4 regions of the Yersinia sp. KBS0713 genome follow, and region 4 is predicted to be linked to each of the others. Evidence: predicted binding sites of a transcription regulator. Region 4 holds the regulator's gene; each other region holds the start of a gene.

Region 1 (5,339 bases), 1.5 Mb from region 4:
CTGTATGTTTCAAACGGCATGTCTGCGGGTAATACCGCCAACGAAGCCCGCGTGCAGGCGCTGTCGGAAGTCTTTGAGCGCTATGTAAAAAACCGCATTATCGCGGAATCCATTAGCTTGCCAGAGATCCCGACTGAGGTGTTAAATCGCTATCCGGGGGTGGTGGAAGCTATCGCCAAACTGGAAGAGGAGGGTTTCCCGATCCTCTCTTACGATGCTTCTTTAGGTGGCGCGTACCCGGTTATCTGTGTGGTGCTGTTTAACCCATCAAATGGCACCTGTTTTGCTTCCTTCGGCGCCCACCCAGACTTTGGTGTTGCACTGGAACGTACAGTGACTGAGCTATTGCAGGGCCGTAGCCTGAAAGATCTGGATGTCTTTACAGCACCGACCTTTGATGATGAAGAGGTGGCTGAGCATACCAACCTAGAAACTCACTTTATCGATTCAAGCGGCTTAATCAGCTGGGATATGTTTAAAGAGGATGCCGACTATCCGTTTGTCGACTGGAGCTTTAAAGGCAGCACGGAAGAGGAGTTCGCCACCTTGATGGCCATCTTCAATCAAGAAGATGCTGAAGTGTACATTGCTGACTACGAACATTTAGGTGTTTACGCCTGCCGCATTCTGGTGCCGGGAATGTCTGATATTTACCCTGCCGAAGACCTGCTGATGGCGAACAACACCATGGGCGTGCATCTGCGTGACACCTTACTGGCCCTGCCAGACAGTGATTGGCAACCCGCGCAGTATCTGGAACTGATCCAACAACTTGATGATGAGGGGCTGGACGACTTCGCCCGTGTGCGCGAACTGCTGGGTATCGCCACCGGTAAAGATAACGGCTGGTATACCTTGCGGGTGGGTGAACTGAAATCCATGCTGGCATTAGCGGGCGGCGATCTGGAGCAAGGGCTAATTTGGCTGGAGTGGACGCAAGATTTTAACTCTTCGGTCTTTACGGCAAAACAGGCCAACTATTACCGTTGTCTGCAAACCTTGCTGCTGCTGACTCAAGAGCCTGATCGTGAACCGATGCAGTACCACAGCGCATTTGTGAAGATGTATGGCCAGGAAGCGGTAGAGGCTGCTTCTGCGGCATTAGCGGGTGAGGAGCGCTTCAACGGCCTGTTTAGTGTCGATGAAGATCTGAAAGCATTACCTGCACATCAGGCGCTGCTCGGTGCTTATGCCAAGTTACAAGCCGCTAAACGCCGCTACTGGGCTAAAGGCGAGTAAGCTCTTTACCCTCTCCCGTGGATCAATTAGCCATCTGCGGGAGAGGTTATCTTCGAGATCCTCGCCTATTTATTACTGCAATTATTCCTAACGAAAATAAATAGCCATCACTGAACTCCAACAATTGTTTTTGTCATAAAAAAACGTTATTTTCTGACGCCGCTTATGTGGAAAAACAGCACTATTAAACAAACATTATTTGCCAGCGAGATAAAGTAGGCAGAGAGGTGAATAAATAGTTAATTTTTCATGATCGATAATAATAAAAACAGCTACAAATACCGCTTTTAGTTAACCTTCTCAACGGCTTCAAAACAGTCCAATCAAAATTATTTGTAAAACTTAAAATATTTTTTTATGTTTAAAATCATAAAGTTAACCTTATTAAGCGTACAATTTGTAATGATTTAGCCCTAACTAAACTCGCGCAATATGATCCATATCAATTTTCACGCTATACTGCTTTGCTAGTATCTCGTTGTGCTTTATTAACCCTAAAAAGAGAGTTAGTGTGAAAGCTGACAACCCCTTCGATGCATTATTACCTGCGGCAATGGCTAAAGTAGCTGAAGATGCCGGTGTCTATAAAGCCACCAAGCATCCGCTGAAAACTTTTTATTTAGCGATTACTGCTGGTGTGTTTATTTCAATTGCGTTTGTTTTTTATATCACAGCAACTACCGGTACTGCGGGCGTGCCTTTCGGCTTTGCCAAGTTGGTTGGTGGTATTTGTTTCTCCTTGGGGCTAATGTTAGTGGTGGTGTGTGGTGGTGACCTTTTCACCTCTACTGTATTAACCACTGTCGCCAAAGCCAGTGGCCGTATTACCTGGCGTCAACTTGGCTGTAACTGGGTTAATGTCTATATTGGGAACTTGTGCGGAGCACTGTTCTTCGTCGCGCTTATCTGGTTCGCCGGCCAATATACTGTGGCAAATGGTCAATGGGGGCTGAATGTCCTGCAAACAGCTGACCACAAACTACACCATACTTTTATTGAAGCAGTCTGTTTGGGGATTTTGGCTAACTTAATGGTTTGCCTGGCGGTTTGGATGAGTTACTCCGGCCGTACCATAATGGACAAAATGTTCGCGATGATCTTACCGGTGGGCATGTTTGTTGCCAGCGGCTTTGAGCATAGCATCGCCAATATGTTTATGATTCCTATGGGTATCGTGATTAAAAACTTCGCGACGCCTGAGTTTTGGCAATCCATAGGAGCAGCACCAGAGCAATTTGCTAACCTAACTGTAAGTCACTTTGTTATTGATAACCTGATTCCAGTCACCATCGGCAACATCATTGGTGGCGGTTTGTTGGTTGGTTTGACTTACTGGGTAATTTATCTGCGCGGTGACCAGCAACACTAAGTGTGGCCGCACACGGTTTTCGAAGAAATTCACATTAAAAGGTAGATGCATTATGACCGAACTTAATGAAAAATTGGCCAAAGCATGGCAAGGCTTTACCCAGGGTGACTGGCAGAACGAAGTAAACGTTCGTGACTTCATCCAGAAGAACTACACCCCTTATGAAGGCGACGAATCCTTCCTTGCCGGCTCTACCGAAGCGACCGACAAGCTGTGGGCGCAAGTCATGGAAGGCATCAAACTGGAAAACCGCACTCATGCGCCAGTTGATTTCGATACCGACGTTGTGGCGACCATCACCTCTCATGATGCTGGCTATATCAACAAAGATCTGGAAACCATCGTTGGTTTGCAGACTGAAAAACCATTAAAACGTGCCCTGATCCCATTCGGCGGCATCAAAATGGTAGAAGGCTCTTGCAAAGTTTACGGTCGTGAACTTGACCCGCAACTGAAAAAAGTCTTCACCGATTACCGCAAAACGCACAACCAAGGTGTGTTTGACGTCTACACCAAAGATATCCTGAACTGCCGTAAATCAGGTGTACTGACCGGTTTACCCGATGCCTATGGCCGTGGCCGTATCATTGGTGACTACCGTCGTGTAGCCGTTTACGGTATCGACTACCTGATGAAAGACAAACTGGCTCAGTTCAACTCTTTGCAAGATGATCTGGAGAACGGTAAAGACCTGGAGATGACTATCCAGCTGCGCGAAGAGATTGCTGAACAGCATCGTGCTCTGGCTCAGATCAAAGAGATGGCAGCTAAATATGGTTGCGATATCTCAGGTCCAGCGACTAACGCTAAAGAAGCAGTACAGTGGACTTACTTCGGCTACCTGGCTGCGGTTAAATCGCAAAACGGTGCTGCAATGTCCTTCGGTCGTGTTTCTACTTTCCTTGACGTTTACATCGAACGTGACATGAAAGCGGGCAAACTGACTGAAATCGAAGCGCAAGAATTGATTGACCATTTGGTTATGAAACTGCGTATGGTTCGCTTCCTGCGTACCCCTGAGTATGATGAGCTGTTCTCTGGTGACCCAATTTGGGCCACTGAATCACTGGCAGGTATGGGCGTTGATGGCCGTACTCTGGTGACCAAAACCAGCTTCCGCTTCTTGAACACCCTGTACACCATGGGGCCGTCTCCAGAGCCGAACATGACCATTCTGTGGTCTGAAAAACTGCCACTGAACTTCAAAAAATACGCAGCTAAAGTCTCTATCGATACTTCATCTGTACAGTATGAAAATGATGATCTGATGCGCCCTGACTTCAACAACGATGACTATGCTATCGCTTGTTGTGTTAGCCCGATGATTGTCGGTAAGCAAATGCAGTTCTTCGGTGCCCGTGCTAACCTGGCGAAAACCATGTTGTACGCAATCAACGGCGGCGTTGACGAAAAAATGAAGATCCAAGTTGGCCCGAAAGAAGCGCCAATGATGGATGAAGTGCTGGACTATGACAAAGTCATGGAACGCATGGATCACTTTATGGATTGGCTGGCTAAACAATACGTTACCTCGCTGAACATCATTCACTACATGCACGACAAATACAGCTATGAAGCTGCATTGATGGCACTGCATGACCGTGATGTTTATCGCACTATGGCGTGTGGTATTGCAGGTCTGTCTGTTGCTGCTGACTCCCTCTCTGCTATCAAATATGCCAAAGTAAGCACCATTCGTGATGCTGATGGCTTGGCTATCGACTTCAATATCGAAGGCGAATATCCACAGTTTGGTAACAACGACTCACGCGTTGATGACATCGCATGTGATCTGGTTGAGCGCTTCATGAAGAAAATTCAGAAGCTGCGTACTTACCGTGGTGCGGTTGCAACTCAATCCGTGCTGACCATTACCTCTAACGTGGTTTATGGTAAGAAAACCGGTAACACTCCAGATGGCCGCCGCGCCGGTGCTCCATTCGGTCCTGGTGCTAACCCAATGCATGGCCGTGATCAGAAAGGTGCGGTTGCCTCCCTGACCTCAGTGGCCAAACTGCCGTTTGCTTACGCTAAAGATGGTATCTCTTACACCTTCTCTATCGTGCCAAACGCACTGGGTAAAGACGACGAAGTGCGTAAAGCTAACCTGGCGGGTCTGATGGATGGTTACTTCCATCACGAAGCGTCCATCGAAGGTGGTCAACACCTGAACGTGAACGTCATGAACCGTGAAATGCTGTTAGATGCGATGGAAAACCCGGAAAAATATCCGCAGTTGACTATCCGTGTATCAGGTTACGCTGTTCGTTTTAACTCGCTGACTAAAGAACAGCAGCAAGATGTAATTACACGTACATTCACTCAGTCAATATAAGTTCTAACTAAAATAGATTAGACTAAAAGGCTCCACCTTTGTGGGGCCTTTATTTATTCAGTATTGGAGTAACCTGCAATGTCCGTACTTGGCCGCATTCACTCATTCGAATCCTGTGGCACCGTTGACGGCCCTGGGATCCGATTTATCGTATTCTTCCAAGGCTGCTTGATGCGCTGCCTGTATTGCCATAACCGTGATACCTGGGACACCCATGGCGGTAAAGAAGTTACCGTTGAAGAGTTGGTCAAAGAAGCCGTCACTTATCGTCACTTTATGAATGCTTCTGGCGGTGGCGTGACCGCCTCCGGTGGCGAAGCTATCCTACAGGCTGAATTCGTGCGCGACTGGTTCCGCGCCTGCCACGAAGAGGGTATTCACACCTGTCTGGACACC
Region 2 (5,339 bases), 1.2 Mb from region 4:
TGGCACGGGGAATGCCGCGATTTGCGCCAAGATTGATTGCCCTTTTTGGGCCAACTTCCGGGCATCCTGCGCAGTACGGCAAGCTGCAATCATAGTGATATCAGCGCCCGCGATAAAAGAGTCTGGTTTGCCAGATATAATCACCAGCCCCTGCAATTGGGGTAAAGCCTGTGCTTGTTGCAGTATGTCGGTAATTTGTTCTGCAAATTCAGCCTTTAAGGTATTCACTTTATCGCCAACAACATCAATGGTGATAATACCGATATTGTCCGGGCGAATATCAAGGTGAAATGCAGAGGGAGTCACCGCCGCAGTATCGATAACAACTGACTCATCAATAGGATTAAGTGCATTGTCCTGACTCATTACTCCACCTCCAAAATCATCGCGGCACCCAATCCGCCCGCAGCACAGGCGGTGGTTAGCCCTAGCCCGCCACCGCGGCGACGCAGCTCATTTAATGTCTGGGTTATCATGCGCGCACCGGTTGCTGCAAAGGGGTGGCCGTAAGCAATCGAACCACCCAATACGTTGAATTTGCTCATGTCTACTTCGCCAATCGCCTGACTGCGACCCAGTTTTTCACGGGCGAAGGTATCACTGGCGAACATTTTAAGGTTAGCCAGGGTTTGTGCGGCAAAAGCTTCGTGCATATCAATCAGGGTCAAATCCGCCAGTGTGATCCCAGCGCGCTCTAGCGCCAACGGCGTGGCGTAGGAGGGGCCTAGCAGCATATCTTGCCAAACATCAATCGCGGAAAAAGCAAAACTGCGCAGATAACCCAGTGGCAGCAACCCCAGCTCTTTAGCTTTTGATTCACTCATCATCATCACCGCCGCCGCACCATCAGTCAGTGGTGTGCTATTCGCCGCCGTGACACTGCCGTGCTGGCGGTCAAACGCCGGGCGTAATTTGGCATATTGCGCCAACGTGGAATCTTTGCGGATATTGTTATCTTCGGCAATTGCATCACGGTAAGGCGGAATATAGGCCGTCATCACCTCATCGTGCAACAGCCCTTGCTGCCAGGCTTGAGCTGCCATTTGGTGAGATCGCAGCGCTAACGCATCCTGATCTTGGCGGCTGATACCATAGGTTTTCGCCATCTGCTCGGCAGTATCCCCCATGCGCAAACCCGTTGAGTATTCAGCGACTGCCGGGGCCACTGGCAGGAGATCACGTAATTTTAACCGGCTGAACAACTTTAGCCGCTGGGTTAGCGTTCTCGCTTTGTTGACATCAACCAGGGTGCGCGCCAGTGCTTTACTGACCCCAATGGGCAGGACGGAAGAGGAGTCGGCACCACCAGCTATCGCCACCGTCACTGAACCGGCAATGATACTTTCCGCTACATTCGCCACCGCCTGAAAGCTGGTCGCGCAAGCGCGTGAGACGCTGTAGGCATCGGTGTGCACACTCATGCCCGTCCCCAATACAATTTCGCGGGCGATATTTGGTGCTTCTGGCATTTGGACCACTTGGCCAAACACCAGTTGGTCGATTAACTCAGGAGCCACGCCACTTCGTGCCAGCAACTCACTGACCACAATTTTGCCTAAGTCGACAGCAGGCACGCCATGGTAAGCAGTTGCCTGCTTAGCAAAAGGGGTTCGTAGGCCGCTTACGATGGCAATACGATCGCCCTGACGCGTCACTAGCGGTAATGGCTTACTCATAAAGGCTCCTGATAAATAAAAGTGGCTGTTATTAAAGCATAACAAATAACAGGTCTGACCTGATCTAATGATTGTTAACCAAACATTTACATTTGGTAAACCTATAGAGCAGGAAAGTGAGAGCAGGAGCAACTTTTTGAGGTAAAAAACCTCGTGGGGGAAGAGTCGAGGGTGGAGTCACATCAATCGAAGTGATGGTCTAGCGCAACAAATTCACGCAGCAAGGTGCATAAAAACAAAACGCGCAGCAAAAAGCTCCGCGTTGGATGAGTATTCAGCGTATCTGAACTCCCTCACAGCGAGGTATTGATTAACGCAAACCCAACTGGAAAATCATGGTTTCAGCCTGGCAGGCAAAAGTGAAATCGACGGTTAAACGCACGCCGCCTTCACTCTCTTCCAGCTTATGCTCAATCAGGCATGGGTCAGACTCAACAGCACGCGCTTTTTCAGTCAGCGTTTTCAGCATGGCTTCTGCTTCAGCGCGGTTATCAAATACACAGCTGTAGGATGCAGTACAGTCAGTATTGTCCATGACAGTGCCAACATCGACACAGCAACAGGCCGCAGTCTCTTCAGCACTACACAGATTTTTTATTGGACGATCGTTGGTATCTGACATCTTCAATTCTCCTCAACGGACATTTCAAAATAGGTGCAAATTGCCTACCGGTTAGCGCAAATAGCAGTAAGTACAAAGCAAATAGAACCTGGCGCAAAAAAAAATTTCTCTGGCGCTATTTTACTACCCCAATCCCGAAGGCACTAGGACTTACTGTTTATAGGCCTATTAAGTGATGGATATCACAGTCGTTTTGTTTATTTGCTCATCAATAGCGTGTTTATTGATACCAATTTGTAAGTTTTTTGTTAACTGCGTCTATTTTTTGCGATCAAATCCGAACAAATATTAAAACATACTTGCAACATGCACACAGGTCAGACCTATACTTCAGCCACTGGTCTGCTTTGTCTGACCGAAAACGGACCCTACAATCCCGCATTCTCTTGTTACGGTATGTAACATTAATTAAAACAATGAGGTTTTGGTCATGAACCAGAAAAACCTGTTTACCCGATCAGCTCTGGCAGCTGCAGTAGCAATCATCTCTTCGAACGTTTCTGCGGCGGGCTTCCAACTGAATGAATATTCAGCCGCTGCATTGGGCCGCTCTTTCTCTGGTGAAGGCGCTGTTGCCGACAACGCATCTGTTGGTAGCCGTAACCCCGCTGCAATGACTCTATTCGACCGCCCTTCATTCTCTGGTGGTATTGTTTATGTTGACCCTAGTGTTGATATCACAGGAACTTCTCCGGTCACACGCCGCAGCACAAGTGCCAATGATATCGCCCCATCAGCCTGGATCCCAAATATCCACTTTATTATGCCGCTGAATGAACAATGGGCTATTGGTGCCTCCGGTACCTCAAACTACGGTTTGGCTACCGAGTTTGATGATAACTATCTCGCTGGCCCTATCGGCGGTAAAACTGATCTGAAAACAGCCAACATAAACTTAGCCGCAGCTTATCGCCTCAATGAAAACTTCAGTTTCGGTTTGGGCTTCAATGCTGTTTATGCTGATGCCAAGATTACCCGTACCGCAGGTGAATTAGTACCAATAGCAACAGGCGGTGCGATCCCATCAACAACCGAATCAGCACGTCTGGAAGGTAAAGAGTGGGGCTATGGCTGGAATGCCGGTATTCTGTACGAAGTCGATAAAGAGAACCGCTACAGCTTCACCTACCGCTCAAAAGTGAAAATTGATTTTGACGGTGATTACAGTAACCAATTCCCTAAAGGTGCAGTTATTGGCAGCACTGTCGGCACGGGTGGACAAATTATCCCAGGTGCGCTGACTTTGAACTTGCCAGAAGTATGGGAGGTGTCCGGCTACAATAAAGTGGCGCCACAGTGGGCGATTCACTACAGTCTGGCTTATACCAGTTGGAGTCAGTTCCAAGAGCTGAGAGCCGTCGGCAATAACGGTCAGACACTGTTTGAAAAACATGAAGGCTTCAAAGACGCTTACCGTATCGCATTGGGTACCACCTATTATTACGATGATAACTGGACCTTCCGTACCGGTATCGCCTTCGATGATAGCCCAGTCCCTGCGAATAACCGTTCAATCTCAATCCCTGATCAGGACCGCTTCTGGATCAGTGCCGGTACTACCTACGCCTTCAACAAAGATGCATCTGTTGACGTCGGTATCTCCTATATGCATGGGCAGAACGTCAAAATCAGCGAACAAGTTTCTCCTTCAGCACCAAATTACCAGTTCTCTTCAGAAGGCACCGCGCTGCTGTATGGCGTGAACTTTAACTACGCATTCTGATAGCCGTTATTGGCAGTTTGATGCCCACAAAAAAAGCGCCTTCCGGCGCTTTTTTTCTGTTCAGTATTAACCACTACTCATTGGCTGAATCGATCAATTCGCGGAGTCAATACTATCCAGGTCACCCTGAATGGCCTGTGCATTCGAGTTAACTTCCGGTTTCAACTGCCCGCCATTGGCCAGGAAATCATAACGCTGGAAGTAAGCTTCGCGCATCATCAGGTAAGGATCAGAGGAGTTGCGCAGCAAACCATCGGAATCCAGCAGTTGCGCACGCGTTTCAATCCCTTCAACCATCCATTTACCTGCCGACATCCAGAAGGTCAAATAGCTCAGCACCGGATAGACGTAATCAGCCGCATTACCACCATCCTCACGGATAGTGAAGCTGCCATAGCCCGGTAATACCACATAAGGGCCGTAACCGACATTATAGTGGCCCAGCGTACTACCAAAGCGGTGCGGCACCTCTTTCGCCAGTTTCGGGTTCGCCATACCGGCGACATCAATCAAGCCACCCATCCCCAAAATTGTGTTCAGGAAGAAGCGGTTAAAGTGTTTCATTGCGTTGTAGGGGTCCCCCACCAGGAAGCTATTCACCATACTGGCTGGCTCTTCAAGGTTACCGAGGAAGTTGCTCATCCCATTACGTGCTGGCTGTGGTACGTAATCGCGCCAGACCACGGCGACCGGGCGCACCACATAAGGGTCAAGAACCTCGTAGTTGAAATTGAACATTGCCCGGTTAAAACCTTCTAGCGGATCAGAGCGGCCCTGCTCCATGTGATCCGGCGAGCTACTGGCACAGCCGACTAACAGCACAGTTGCAAAAGCCAGCCCAATCAGGCGGTAGTTCATATTTTTCTCCATGAAATTCTTTTCAACCCCTCACACTTAAGGAGTCTGCTTATTTATCTCGACATGAATCGTCTGAGGCTGCCCTTTCCCATCAAAATTCTGCACGTCACTCTCACCAAACCAGTCACCCGGCTGTGGATTAGCGGTGCCATCCAATGAGATACGCGCACGCACTTTCACCTGCTGCAGTGACGAAAGCAAGCGCTCCGGCATCATTGCATTACTGTCATCTAGCGCTATTGCTAGCGGGAATCGGCTCAAAGGCAGTTGCTTGACGGCAACCGGCACCGGATTGGCTCCATCGGTGACCGATATAATCACTGTTCCCTGCTGGGGCAATTTTCGGGCGGCATCAGATGATAGTGAAACCTCTATTCCCAGTGTAGCTGTTTCCTGCCCTGCCTGTGATTTAGCTTGCGCGATACTGCGTTTTATCACTTCTACGCGAGAATCACCAGCA
Region 3 (5,339 bases), 1.7 Mb from region 4:
TGAAAATCGTACAGATAACCACCTTCAACCGGCACGATAGGCTCATTGAAAGTAAACCAGTGTTGCACCCGATCGCCAAAGAGACGGAAGCAGGTGTCAGCATATTCTGCATAGGAGTCAACCACATAGCGACTTTCCCACCCCCCCTGTTCTTGCATCACCGTCGGCATATCAAAGTGGAACAGATTGATAAACGGGGTTATCCCCTGCGCCAGCAATTGGTCAATCACCCCATTGTAGAAATCCACCGCCTCTGGATTGACTTCACCCCGCCCCTTGGGCATCAAGCGCGCCCAGGAAATTGAGGTGCGAAAACTATTGTGATTTAGCTGTTTCAGCAGGGCGATATCTTGCTGCCAGTGCTGATAAAACGTCGACGTCTGCTGCGGGCCAATTTGCTGATGAAAGCGCCCTGGCTGCTTGACATACCAGGTGTCCCAGACAGTCGCACTTTTGCCACCACTCAGACTTTCGCCTTCAGTTTGCGGGGCGGAACTGGCGCTGCCCCACCAGAAATCACGTGGAAATTGATACTTCATTATACTCTCCGTAACACGAATCAAATTAGGATCTAGCGAGTTTCAGCTGCTTCAGCAAAGCTCTGTTGTTGCTCTTTTTCTTCGTCAGCTTTCAGCAGACTGCGCTCATAAGCCTTGAGGAATGGGTAGTACATCACCGCAGAGAACAGCATACATAACAAACACATCACCACCGGGCTAAAGGCCCAATTTGCGGCCCAAGAGGCACCAATAGGTGCAGGTGTGGTCCATGGTGTTAATGAGACAACTTGTGCGATCCAGCCCAACTTGGTGGCGATATAAGCCAATGTGGCATTGATCATCGGAACAAAGATAAAGGGCAGGAAGAACACCGGGTTCATGATGATCGGTGCACCAAAGAGAATCGGCTCGTTGATATTAAAGAAGCTCGGCACAATCCCCATCTTGCCAATAGTTCGCAAGTGAATAGCTTTGCTGCGCAGTAACAGGAAGGCCAGCGGTAGCGTAGAGCCAACACCACCAATCAATAAGTAGTGGTCCCAAAAGCCTTGCAGGTAGATATGGGGCAGCGGTGCGCCCGCGGCTAATGCCGCCTGATTCAGTGCCAGATTGGTCATCCAGAACGGGTTCATAATACCAGTGACAATCAGGGCACCATGAATACCCGCAAACCACAATATTTGGCAGAGCAATACTGACAGCAAAATAGCTGGCAACGAATCTGAAGCTGAAACCAGAGGTGCTAACAGATGCATGATCGCTTCAGGAATAATCATTCCGGTGGATGATTCGATAAATAAGTTCAGCGGGTGCAGAGTCGCGACCACGGCCACCACGGGGATCAGGATCTCAAAGGAGCGCGCAACACCGGTCGGCACCTCTTTTGGTAAACGAATGGTGATATTGTGGCGCTTTAAAAATGCATACAGTTCAGTGGAGTAGACCGCAGTCACGATGGCGGTAAAAATCCCCTGGCCGGAGAAGTATTGAGTTGAAATATGGCCATCGGCGTAAGGTGCCGCCACCAGCAAGAATGACATCAATGCCAGCAGGCCCGTCATGATGGGGTCGAGCTTATATTGCCGCCCCAGACTTGCGCCAATCCCAACAGAGATAAAGAAGGTCATCACCCCCATGCTGAGATTGAAAGGCAACATCAGCTGATTGCGATAGGTACTGGAGAAATTCAGCCATGCACGCGCAAAAGCCCAACTGGTATCAGCCGAAAATGGCGGGAAGATAAAGACCAGCATAAACGAGCCGATGATCATAAACGGCAGCGCCGAGGTAAAACCGTCGCGGATCGCGATAATGTACTTTTGTTGCCCTAATCGCCCGGCCAGCGGCGTGATGGTTTGCTCTATCATCCCAACCATTGTTTGGTAAAGAGAACTCATTGCAGATACCTTTTATTTCACTGCATTAATAAGAGATAAGGCGAAGTCGAGGACCTTATCACCGCGTTGCATGCCGTAATCCATCATGTCGATGGTCATCACCGGGATCCCCAACGGCTCAGCTATCGCAGCTAAATCCCGTTGCATGTATTTCACCTGCGGCCCTAGCAGCACAACCTGATAACGGCTGAATTGCTCATTGAACTCGCTGGCACCAAAAGCATCAATTTGAACCTCAACTCCACGGGTTGCCGCCTCAGCCAGCATTTTTTTCACCAGCATACTGGTGGACATCCCCGCAGAGCAGCACAACATTATTTTTTTCATTACCTACAGCCTCACTGTCATCTTGCCATGTTGTCATATTGAGCCTCATTGGAAACAAAATGGAAACCGGTTTCCATCCAAACGACAGAGATATGAGAGCGCGCTCAAATATTTACTTACTGAAAGATATGCAGTTGTGAAAGACATCACAAAAAGCTAAGCAGGAATCAAGGTTTTACTGGATACTCTCTGCTAACAACGGTTTCCGCAAAGGCAATCAGGGTATAGAATGGGTGGCGTTGGATTGGAACCAAGGATAAAAGGAACTGATAAGGCCCTCTGGCCATTGATCAGATAAAGTGGAGTGAAGTTATGTCGACTATTAATGATGTATCGCGGTTAGCCAACGTATCTAAAGCCACTGTGTCTCGGGTGTTGAGCGGGTCGCGCGGGGTCAAGGAAGAGAGCCGTCTGGCAGTCATGAAAGCAGTTGAAATTCTTAACTATAAACCGAATGTGATCGCGCAATTTCTGACCGCACAGTCAACGGGCTGCATTGGGGTGATTTGTGCCACTGAACACATTCAGCAAACAACCAGTTATCTGTTTGCTCTGGAAAAACAGTTTAGTCAGCATCAAAAGCACCTATTACTGCGCTTTGCGGACAACAGTGTCGGGGTCACCAACGCCGTCACTGAGCTTGCCAATGGTCTGTGTGATGCCATTATCATCATCGGCGCGCGCTTTCCGCTGCCGCCACCCGATGACAAGACCATCATGATTGATTGCCTTGAATCCTCGACCCCTAACAGCATTTTATTCGACCACTCATTCGCGGCAGAGACCGCCTGCCACTATCTGGTCAGTCAGGGCCGTCGGCATATCGCGCTGCTAAACCATGCTTCGGGAACTGTGGCGGAGCAGACACTACTGGGTTATCAGCGGGCGCTAGAAAATTATCTGATCCCCTATAATCGCAGTCTGGTGATGGGGAGTGTTCTCTCCTCTTCCGAGGCACTACAGACACTGTTGAACAATGGCGTGCAGTTTAATGCCCTGCTGGTGATGGATGAAATTGAAGCCCAAAAAGCGATTGCGCTGCTGCATCTCTTCAAGCGCACCGTGCCGGATAAAGTGATGGTTTTCAGCCTGGATGGTTCGGTGCAATTACCGGGGGTTCCGGCAGTACCCGCCATAGAGTATTCGTTGGAAACACTGGCCAGAAAAGTTGTCGATCTGATTGATGCCCGGGCGGGTAACCATGTCAATCCACAAGTTTTCCGGGGAAATCTGGTGGTTCCGCACGGTTTAACCGAATAACATTTACAGTTCTCGTCCATTACCGTGGTGACGTTACAGAACGCAGGTGATTAGCGGTGGGATGAAGTTCTGACCAGAAAGGAGAGTGACAGCGGCAATCCTCATCGCCCACCGTCACTCTTTTTTAGAATACTTTTTCTAACAATATCGCCACTTACTTACCGGCTTTGGGGTCCAGATTATCCGCAGGCAATTCACCCGGTAGATAGTCAGGTAAGCGACCGGCAGGGAAAATAGCCAACAGCGATAGCAACGCCATGATCAGTAAGCCAAATTTCAGCGCCCGTAATCGTGCTTCTTCGTTGACGCGCACCGCTTCTGCAACCTGTTCAGGGGTTGCGGTGGTCTGTGCTAACACCCCTTGCAGGCGGTCATTACTGACGAAGTTGATGCTATCCATATTGACCTGAGCCTGAATCTCTGGCGTCAGAATTGGCGTTTCAGCCACACCGCGCATCACGTTGGCACTTAATAGGCCCACCAGCAAAGCACCGGCAACCGCCGTACCGATGGCGTTAGCCAGGTTGTTGGTGGTGCCGCGCAGTGAACCCACATCGCCTGCCAGTGCTTTAGGTGATGCACTGACCAACACGTTGAACAGCAAGGTAACCAGCGCCCCCTGAGCAAGGCCGAAGATCACCAGACCTATCAGAACGGCGAACTCACTCCAGTTATTTCGCACCACAAATGCCAGCCACAACAGGGCGATGGTACAAGTGATAAAACCATAACGGCCAATTTTACGTGGCGTCAGTCTCTTGTAGAAGCGGACAATCAGCATCGCCGAGAAGAACACCGACAAGTTAAACGGCATCATAGCGATCGCCGTTGCCATTGGGGTACTGCCCTGTACGATTTGAATGTACAGCGGAACAGAGAAGTTCAACATCGCTTCCAGTGCCACCACGGCGAACATGGCAAACACGGCGGCTTTCTCGGTGGATGAAGTAATCACTTCCAGTGCCAGTAACGGCGTCTTACCTTGCTCCTGGCGACGACGTGTCCAGACCACAAACGCCTGACCCAACACGATACCCAGTACAATCATAAATGGCGCAGGTGAGAAGCCCAGCAGATCAAATGGCGCACCGTCACGCACTAAACCGAAACCCCAGCGGTTCAGGTTATTGAAGCCGAATGACAGCAAAATAATGGCCGAAGCGGCGAGAACCACACCGATGATATCGATGCCCACTTCTGGACGGCCCTTATCCGCTTTCAAGCGGAAGCTCAGTACAAAGATGACTGCCGACAACACAATCAAAATACCAAACGCCGGACGCCAGCCAATATAAGTCCCGAGAATACCGCCAATCAGAAACGCCGCTACACCGGCACCGGCACGGGCAGAACCCAAAGCGCCGAGCGCGGTAGCCTGTTGCGTACCACGGTAGTTTTCAGCAATCAGCGCCACCAATGCTGGCACCAAGGCCGCACCCGCCAGACCACTAAGTGCCTGCGCACTGATCATCACAGTAACATTCGGGCTGAATGTCATCATGACCTGTGCGATGCCGAACAACAGAACAGTGCTGCGGAACACCACCAATGGCCCAAAACGCTGATTGAGTTTGGCACCCAACATAACGAAACCGGCAACTGACAGTGAGTACATCACGATAGCGGTCGCAATTGTCGTGGGTGGCACATTAAAACTTTTGACCATTCCCCCCAAGGCGACCGGCAGAGAGGCAACGTTGAATGACATTAAAATCTGAGCTAATGCGATGGTTATCATCGGCACCCAGGACTCTTTAACTTCCGCACCTGCGCGGTGAGTTGATTGATTCGCCATAAATTTCTCTATCCTTTTGACATGTATTCTTGTTTTCAGAACCACTCGGCGGTTGAAACC
Region 4 (5,339 bases):
GTGATAGAGAATATCATCGGCAATAACGCGCATTTGAGCTGAGATAATCTGCGTATTGCGGCGAAGTACCTCCTCTATCCGACTATGCTCCAGGAGGTCTCGCACTCTATCTGACTGATTCAGCGCCGCAGTAATGTGCTCTTGCAGGTCTAGCGCCATCTGAAATAGCCCCAATAGCCGTTTGCGCTCCGCCTTGGTGGCATTGTTGATTAAGTTAAATTGCTGATAAAGCTGGTTAATTTTGTCCATTATCCCCTGTTGCCGATCAAGCAACGGGGGGAGCGCCTTTTCCGGCTCTACATGCTGGGAGAGTAGGTTGTATTTAGCGTCGCAATAATCTGCCAGTAAATGATAAAGCTGGCTTAGTGGCTCACGGATCGGCTGGTCTCTGCATAACCGGAACCACAGCCAGTTAAAGAGGCCGTACCAGAGTGTTCCGACAGCGCACAACAGGGGTGCTTGCCAGATAGGTGCGCGACCAACCATGCTTAGGCTGAATATTGCGGCGATTAACGCGGCGGGCAACAAGTGGCCATGGAGGGGGCTGATTGCGCCGTTGACACCGAGCACCAGTGCTAGCCCGAGCATGATCCACGGCAAGGGAATGTGCCACAGCAACAGCTGCTGGGTCAGGAAGCTGCTCAGTGTAAAGAGCGCGCCACCAATAATCAGCCGCCGGAAGAAGTGTTGGTGCGGTGTATCCAGCGAGGCAATATTGCAACACGCGGGTATCAGGGAGAACATCAGTCCGAGTCGCAGCTCGCCGATAGCAAAGCCTAGGGCTGCTGGCAGGCAGAGAACTAATGTTTGGCGTAATGCATAGTTTACTTCAGGATGATAAATAACCCGTTGCCACTTCATTTAGGCCCCAGAAATTTATTAATCACAAAAGATTGAGAAAACCGATGCCGAGGGTATCGGCACCGGTTTATAGGGAATTAACGGGTGCCGTAAACGACAATCGTTTTACCGTGTGCGGAGATCAAGTTCTGATCTTCCAGCATTTTTAGTATCCGCCCCACAGTTTCGCGGGAACAGCCAACTATCTGACCAATTTCCTGGCGGGTAATCTTAATCTGCATCCCATCTGGGTGGGTCATGGCATCAGGTTGTTTTGCCAGGTTAAGCAGCGTTTGTGCAATGCGCCCAGTAACATCAAGGAAAGCGAGGTTACCCACTTTCTCGGATGTAATCTGAAGGCGGTTCGCCATTTGTGAAGAGAGGCGCATCAAGATATCTGGATTTACCTGAATCAACTGACGGAATTTTTTGTAAGAAATTTCAGCCACTTCACAGGCGGTTTTTGCTCTAACCCAGGCACTACGCTCTTGGCCTTCTTCAAATAATCCAAGCTCGCCGATGAAATCCCCTTGGTTTAAATAGGAGAGAATCATCTCTTTACCCTCTTCATCTTTAATCAGCACCGCAACGGAGCCTTTCACGATGTAGTAAAGCGTTTCGGCCTTTTCACCTTGGTGAATTAGCGTACTCTTCGATGGGTATTTGTGGATATGGCAATGAGACAGGAACCATTCGAGAGTCGGGTCTGTTTGTGGCTTGCCGAGAACCATTCGCTGTTATCCTCTGTTGTTATCGCTGCCTAACTTAACAGGGCTCAGAGTTCCCTGTACGGCGTGCTTTTAAAATACACTTTCTTTTAGCATATTAATTTGCTCAATTGCCGAAAGGTATAGCCAAGATACGTACTGGATAGAAACCCTTCACTGAGTATTGGGAGCTACCCTATTTAATTCTAGAAACAACACTTTCGGTTCTGTTTGTAGCACAGGATGAGGTCAGTGTCTTGTGTTGTATCGCTTCAGCATGATGAACATCGGGTTACATTGCCAGTTTCTAAATGAAAGGGTAGTCTGGATCAGAAAATTTAACTGGGAGCGAGTGTTATGCAGGCACGTGTAAAGTGGGTTGAGGGGCTGACATTTTTGGGTGAATCGGCGTCAGGACATCAAGTTTTGATGGATGGAAATGCCGGTGATAAAGCACCTAGCCCGATGGAGATGTTGTTGATGTCAGCAGGTGGCTGCAGCGCGATTGATGTGGTCTCTATTTTGCAAAAAGGGCGTAACGATGTGCGCGATTGTGAGGTCACGTTAACCTCTCAGCGTCGCGAAGAAGCACCGCGTCTGTTTACGCAAATCAATTTGCACTTTATCGTCAGCGGTAAGGGGCTTACTGACAAAATTGTTGAGCGTGCGGTTGAGCTGTCAGCAGAGAAATACTGCTCCGTCTCCCTGATGTTGGGTAAAGCGGCGACCATTACCCACAGTTTTGAAATTCGTGAAATTGCCTAGTTAATCAGCACCCTAGTGATGTTCAACGTTCCTGGTGTTGCAGCCAGCATCATCGCAACGCCAGAAACGAAGGAGATTAGCCGATCGTCTTGCCCTCCAGTAGTTGCTGCACTAACGGGGCCATAATCAGCTCCATTGCCAGCCCCATCTTTCCACCCGGCACCACCAATGTATTGATATTAGAGATAAATGACCCTTGCAACATTGCCAGCAAGTAGGGGAAGTCGATCTGGTCCAAACCTCGAAAATGAATGACAACAAAACTTTCATCCAGCGACGGAATGGCTTTAGCCGCAAAAGGGTTGGAGGTATCGACAGTCGGCACGCGCTGGAAGTTAATATGGGTGCGCGAGAACTGTGGCGTAATGTAGTTAATGTAGTCGTCCATTGATCGCACGACAGAATCCATCACCGCTTCACGTGAGTGACCGCGCTCGCCAGTATCGCGCACCAGCTTTTGAATCCACTCCAGATTGACGATAGGCACCACGCCCACCAATAGATCCACGTACTTCGCCACATCATGATGCTCGGTCACGACGCCGCCGTGTAGCCCCTCATAAAACAGCACATCGGTGGGTTCTGGCAGTGGCTCCCATGGCGTGAAGGTTCCCGGGATCTGGTTATAAGGCACCGCTTCATCATAGGTGTGTAAGTACTTACGTGAGCGCCCAGTGCCGTGCTTGCCATATTCCGCTGCACTTTGCTCCAACTGACCAAAATCATTGGCTTCAGGGCCAAAGTAGCTGATATGCCGACCTTGATCCCGCGCCTTACGGATGGCGGCATCCATTTCAGGGCGGGTATAGCGATGGAAGCTGTCACCTTCAATTTGCGCCGCGCGAATATTCAACTGCTGAAAAATTTTACGAAACGCCAGACTGGTGGTGGTAGTCCCTGCGCCACTTGAGCCGGTAACGGCTATAACCGGATGTTTAGTTGACATATTAGCGGTAACTCCATGGGGTGAGATCCTCAGTGGCCGGGCGGCATTTGCCTGTTCATCTTATCGGTAAAGGTTATTTTTAGGGCAAAGTCTCCGGCTTGTCACCTTGATTTTCATCAAATCTCTTTGTGAGACGGTGAAGATTACGGCTGCTCTTCGGCGTCGGCGCGGAAAGAGCCTCGCGGCATGATATTGATGGTTTCGTGTAACTCAGACCAGACTAAAACCGCGTCACCGCTCAGCAGCTGACGGCGGACATCCTCGACTTTTTGCGCTAATGAGCGCTCATGTTCGCCGTAATCTGTACCTTCACGCAGCACAAAGGTTTCCAGCAGATTATCCAGCGTTTCACCGTCGATCTGCTGCCAGGGAATGATCATGAATGTTGCTCCAGATAGGGGGTGAGCCAGGCGGGAATACGTTGCTCCAGCCACATTTTTGGGTGTTTCAAGGAGCCGCCGACAAAACCGACGTGGCCGCCGTGCTCGGTTAACTGATAATCAATATTGCCCGGCAGTGTATTGATATTGGGAATGACTTCCGCCGTCATAAAGGGGTCATCTTTGGCATGAATGATCAGCAGTGGGATCTTAATCTGCGGCAATAGCGGCAGAGCACTGCAACGGCGATAATAGTCTAGCGCATCATTAAAGCCATGAATTTTAGCGGTGATTACTTCATCGAAATCTCTGACTCGCCGCAATGCTTTCAATTGCGGCAGCCCCAGCGGCAGACTACCGGGGTAACGTAACAGCTTACGGGTGGCGTTTAACTTTAGTTGCCCCAGTAAATAGTGCTGATAGACCCGCGAAAAACCTTGCTCCATGCGGTTGGCACAAGGCTCCAGCATCAGCGGGGCTGAAACTACCACCGCCGCTTGCAGCAGACTCTCCTCTCCTTGCTCCGCCAACTGCCCTTGTTCTGCCAGATAGATCGCCAGCATGTTGCCGCCTAATGAGACTCCTACCGCCGCGGTGGGTGCCTGACCATAGGTCTCCCGCAGCCAGCGCAGAAAGAAGCGCGCATCTTCTGTTTCACCGGAGTGATAAATGCGAGTCTTGCGATTCGGCTCCCCACTGCATCCACGGAAATGCATCACCACTCCCAGCCAGCCTTCGGCCTGCCAGGCGCGCAGCAAGCCATGGGCATAGGGGCTGTAGAAGTTCCCCTCCAGCCCATGGAACAGCACCACACGGGGCTTATGCCGCGCCAGTTCGGGATTTTCACTCCAGGCCAGATCGACAAAATCGCCATCGGGCAACTCCAGCCGCTGCCAAAAAGGCTGCAACTGCACATGACGCCTGACCAACCGGGGCAGCAGCGTTTGTAGATGTGGGTTACTGGCTCCGGCCAGCGGACGAAATAATTCATGCATATAGTGAATGGAAATCATGTTGTTGCTCTTGTGTGATCAATAGCACACTGTTAGCTTCATGGGTATATCGCGCATCATTTTTGGGTGGGAGGCACCCGTCTCATGGAACTGAGTTTATTTCTTTCAATGGTAGGTTTTCTCTGGGTTGCTGCTATTACCCCTGGCCCGAATAATATGTTGCTCACCTCTGCGGGGGCCAATTTTGGTTTTATGCGCTCTATCTGGCTGATGTTAGGCATTATGTTAGGTATGCAGAGCATGTTGCTGCTGGTGGCTTTTGGTGTCGGCGGCCTGATTTTGATCTACCCCTCCATCCACCTGATGCTGAAAATATTGGGTAGCCTCTATCTGCTGTGGCTGGCATGGAAAATTGCCACTTCCGCCTATGAAAAGTTAGAAACCAATGTCGTGCCGCCAAAGCCGCTGCGTTTGTATCAAGGCTGGTTATTGCAGTTCCTCAATCCAAAAGCCTGGCTGATGGGATTAGGCTCAGTCGCCAGCTTCAGCCTAGCTGGCGCGGCCTATAACCACTCTATCGTCATGATTAGCTTGGGTATGTTTATGGTGAATCTGGTGGCGGGCATTATTTGGCTCGGTTTTGGCACTTTGATTGGCCGCTTACTGCGCAGCCGTCGCGCCTGGTTTACCTTTAATATCTCAATGGGCTTACTGACGGCAGCCTGTGTACTGTTGATTTGGCATTGAT

The links. The regulator CRP, encoded in region 4, controls carbon source genes, mostly activating them, when cyclic AMP is high. The targets are predictions, from matches to a motif close to ATGTGANNNNNNTCACAT.
Positions count from the first base shown of each region.
Region 1: a site for CRP is predicted at 1,670-1,687, ahead of focA (formate transporter FocA). Genes of this name have one in related genera too.
Region 2: a site for CRP is predicted at 2,469-2,486, ahead of FFE93_RS06685 (YfcZ/YiiS family protein). Genes of this name have one in related genera too.
Region 3: a site for CRP is predicted at 2,359-2,376, ahead of FFE93_RS08855 (PTS sugar transporter subunit IIB). Genes of this name have one in related genera too.

Region 1 covers NZ_CP042173.1:1,696,223-1,701,561, reverse strand. The annotation lists gene ycaO (30S ribosomal protein S12 methylthiotransferase accessory factor YcaO) at 1-1,239, shown strand, start outside; gene focA (formate transporter FocA) at 1,751-2,608, shown strand; gene pflB (formate C-acetyltransferase) at 2,661-4,943, shown strand; gene pflA (pyruvate formate lyase 1-activating protein) at 5,022-5,339, shown strand, end outside.
Region 2 covers NZ_CP042173.1:1,425,010-1,430,348, reverse strand. The annotation lists gene fadJ (fatty acid oxidation complex subunit alpha FadJ) at 1-366, opposite strand, end outside; gene fadI (acetyl-CoA C-acyltransferase FadI) at 366-1,676, opposite strand; gene FFE93_RS06685 (YfcZ/YiiS family protein) at 1,987-2,298, opposite strand; gene fadL (long-chain fatty acid transporter FadL) at 2,729-4,021, shown strand; gene mlaA (phospholipid-binding lipoprotein MlaA) at 4,115-4,879, opposite strand; gene ccmI (c-type cytochrome biogenesis protein CcmI) at 4,916-5,339, opposite strand, start outside.
Region 3 covers NZ_CP042173.1:1,891,613-1,896,951, reverse strand. The annotation lists gene FFE93_RS08865 (glycoside hydrolase family 1 protein) at 1-539, opposite strand, end outside; gene FFE93_RS08860 (PTS sugar transporter subunit IIC) at 572-1,897, opposite strand; gene FFE93_RS08855 (PTS sugar transporter subunit IIB) at 1,910-2,224, opposite strand; gene FFE93_RS08850 (LacI family DNA-binding transcriptional regulator) at 2,537-3,484, shown strand; gene FFE93_RS08845 (MFS transporter) at 3,639-5,279, opposite strand.
Region 4 covers NZ_CP042173.1:228,191-233,529, forward strand. The annotation lists gene FFE93_RS00920 (YccS/YhfK family putative transporter) at 1-861, opposite strand, end outside; gene crp (cAMP-activated global transcriptional regulator CRP) at 939-1,571, opposite strand; gene FFE93_RS00930 (OsmC family protein) at 1,905-2,312, shown strand; gene FFE93_RS00935 (phosphoribulokinase) at 2,389-3,258, opposite strand; gene FFE93_RS00940 (YheU family protein) at 3,402-3,638, opposite strand; gene FFE93_RS00945 (hydrolase) at 3,635-4,633, opposite strand; gene FFE93_RS00950 (LysE family translocator) at 4,736-5,338, shown strand.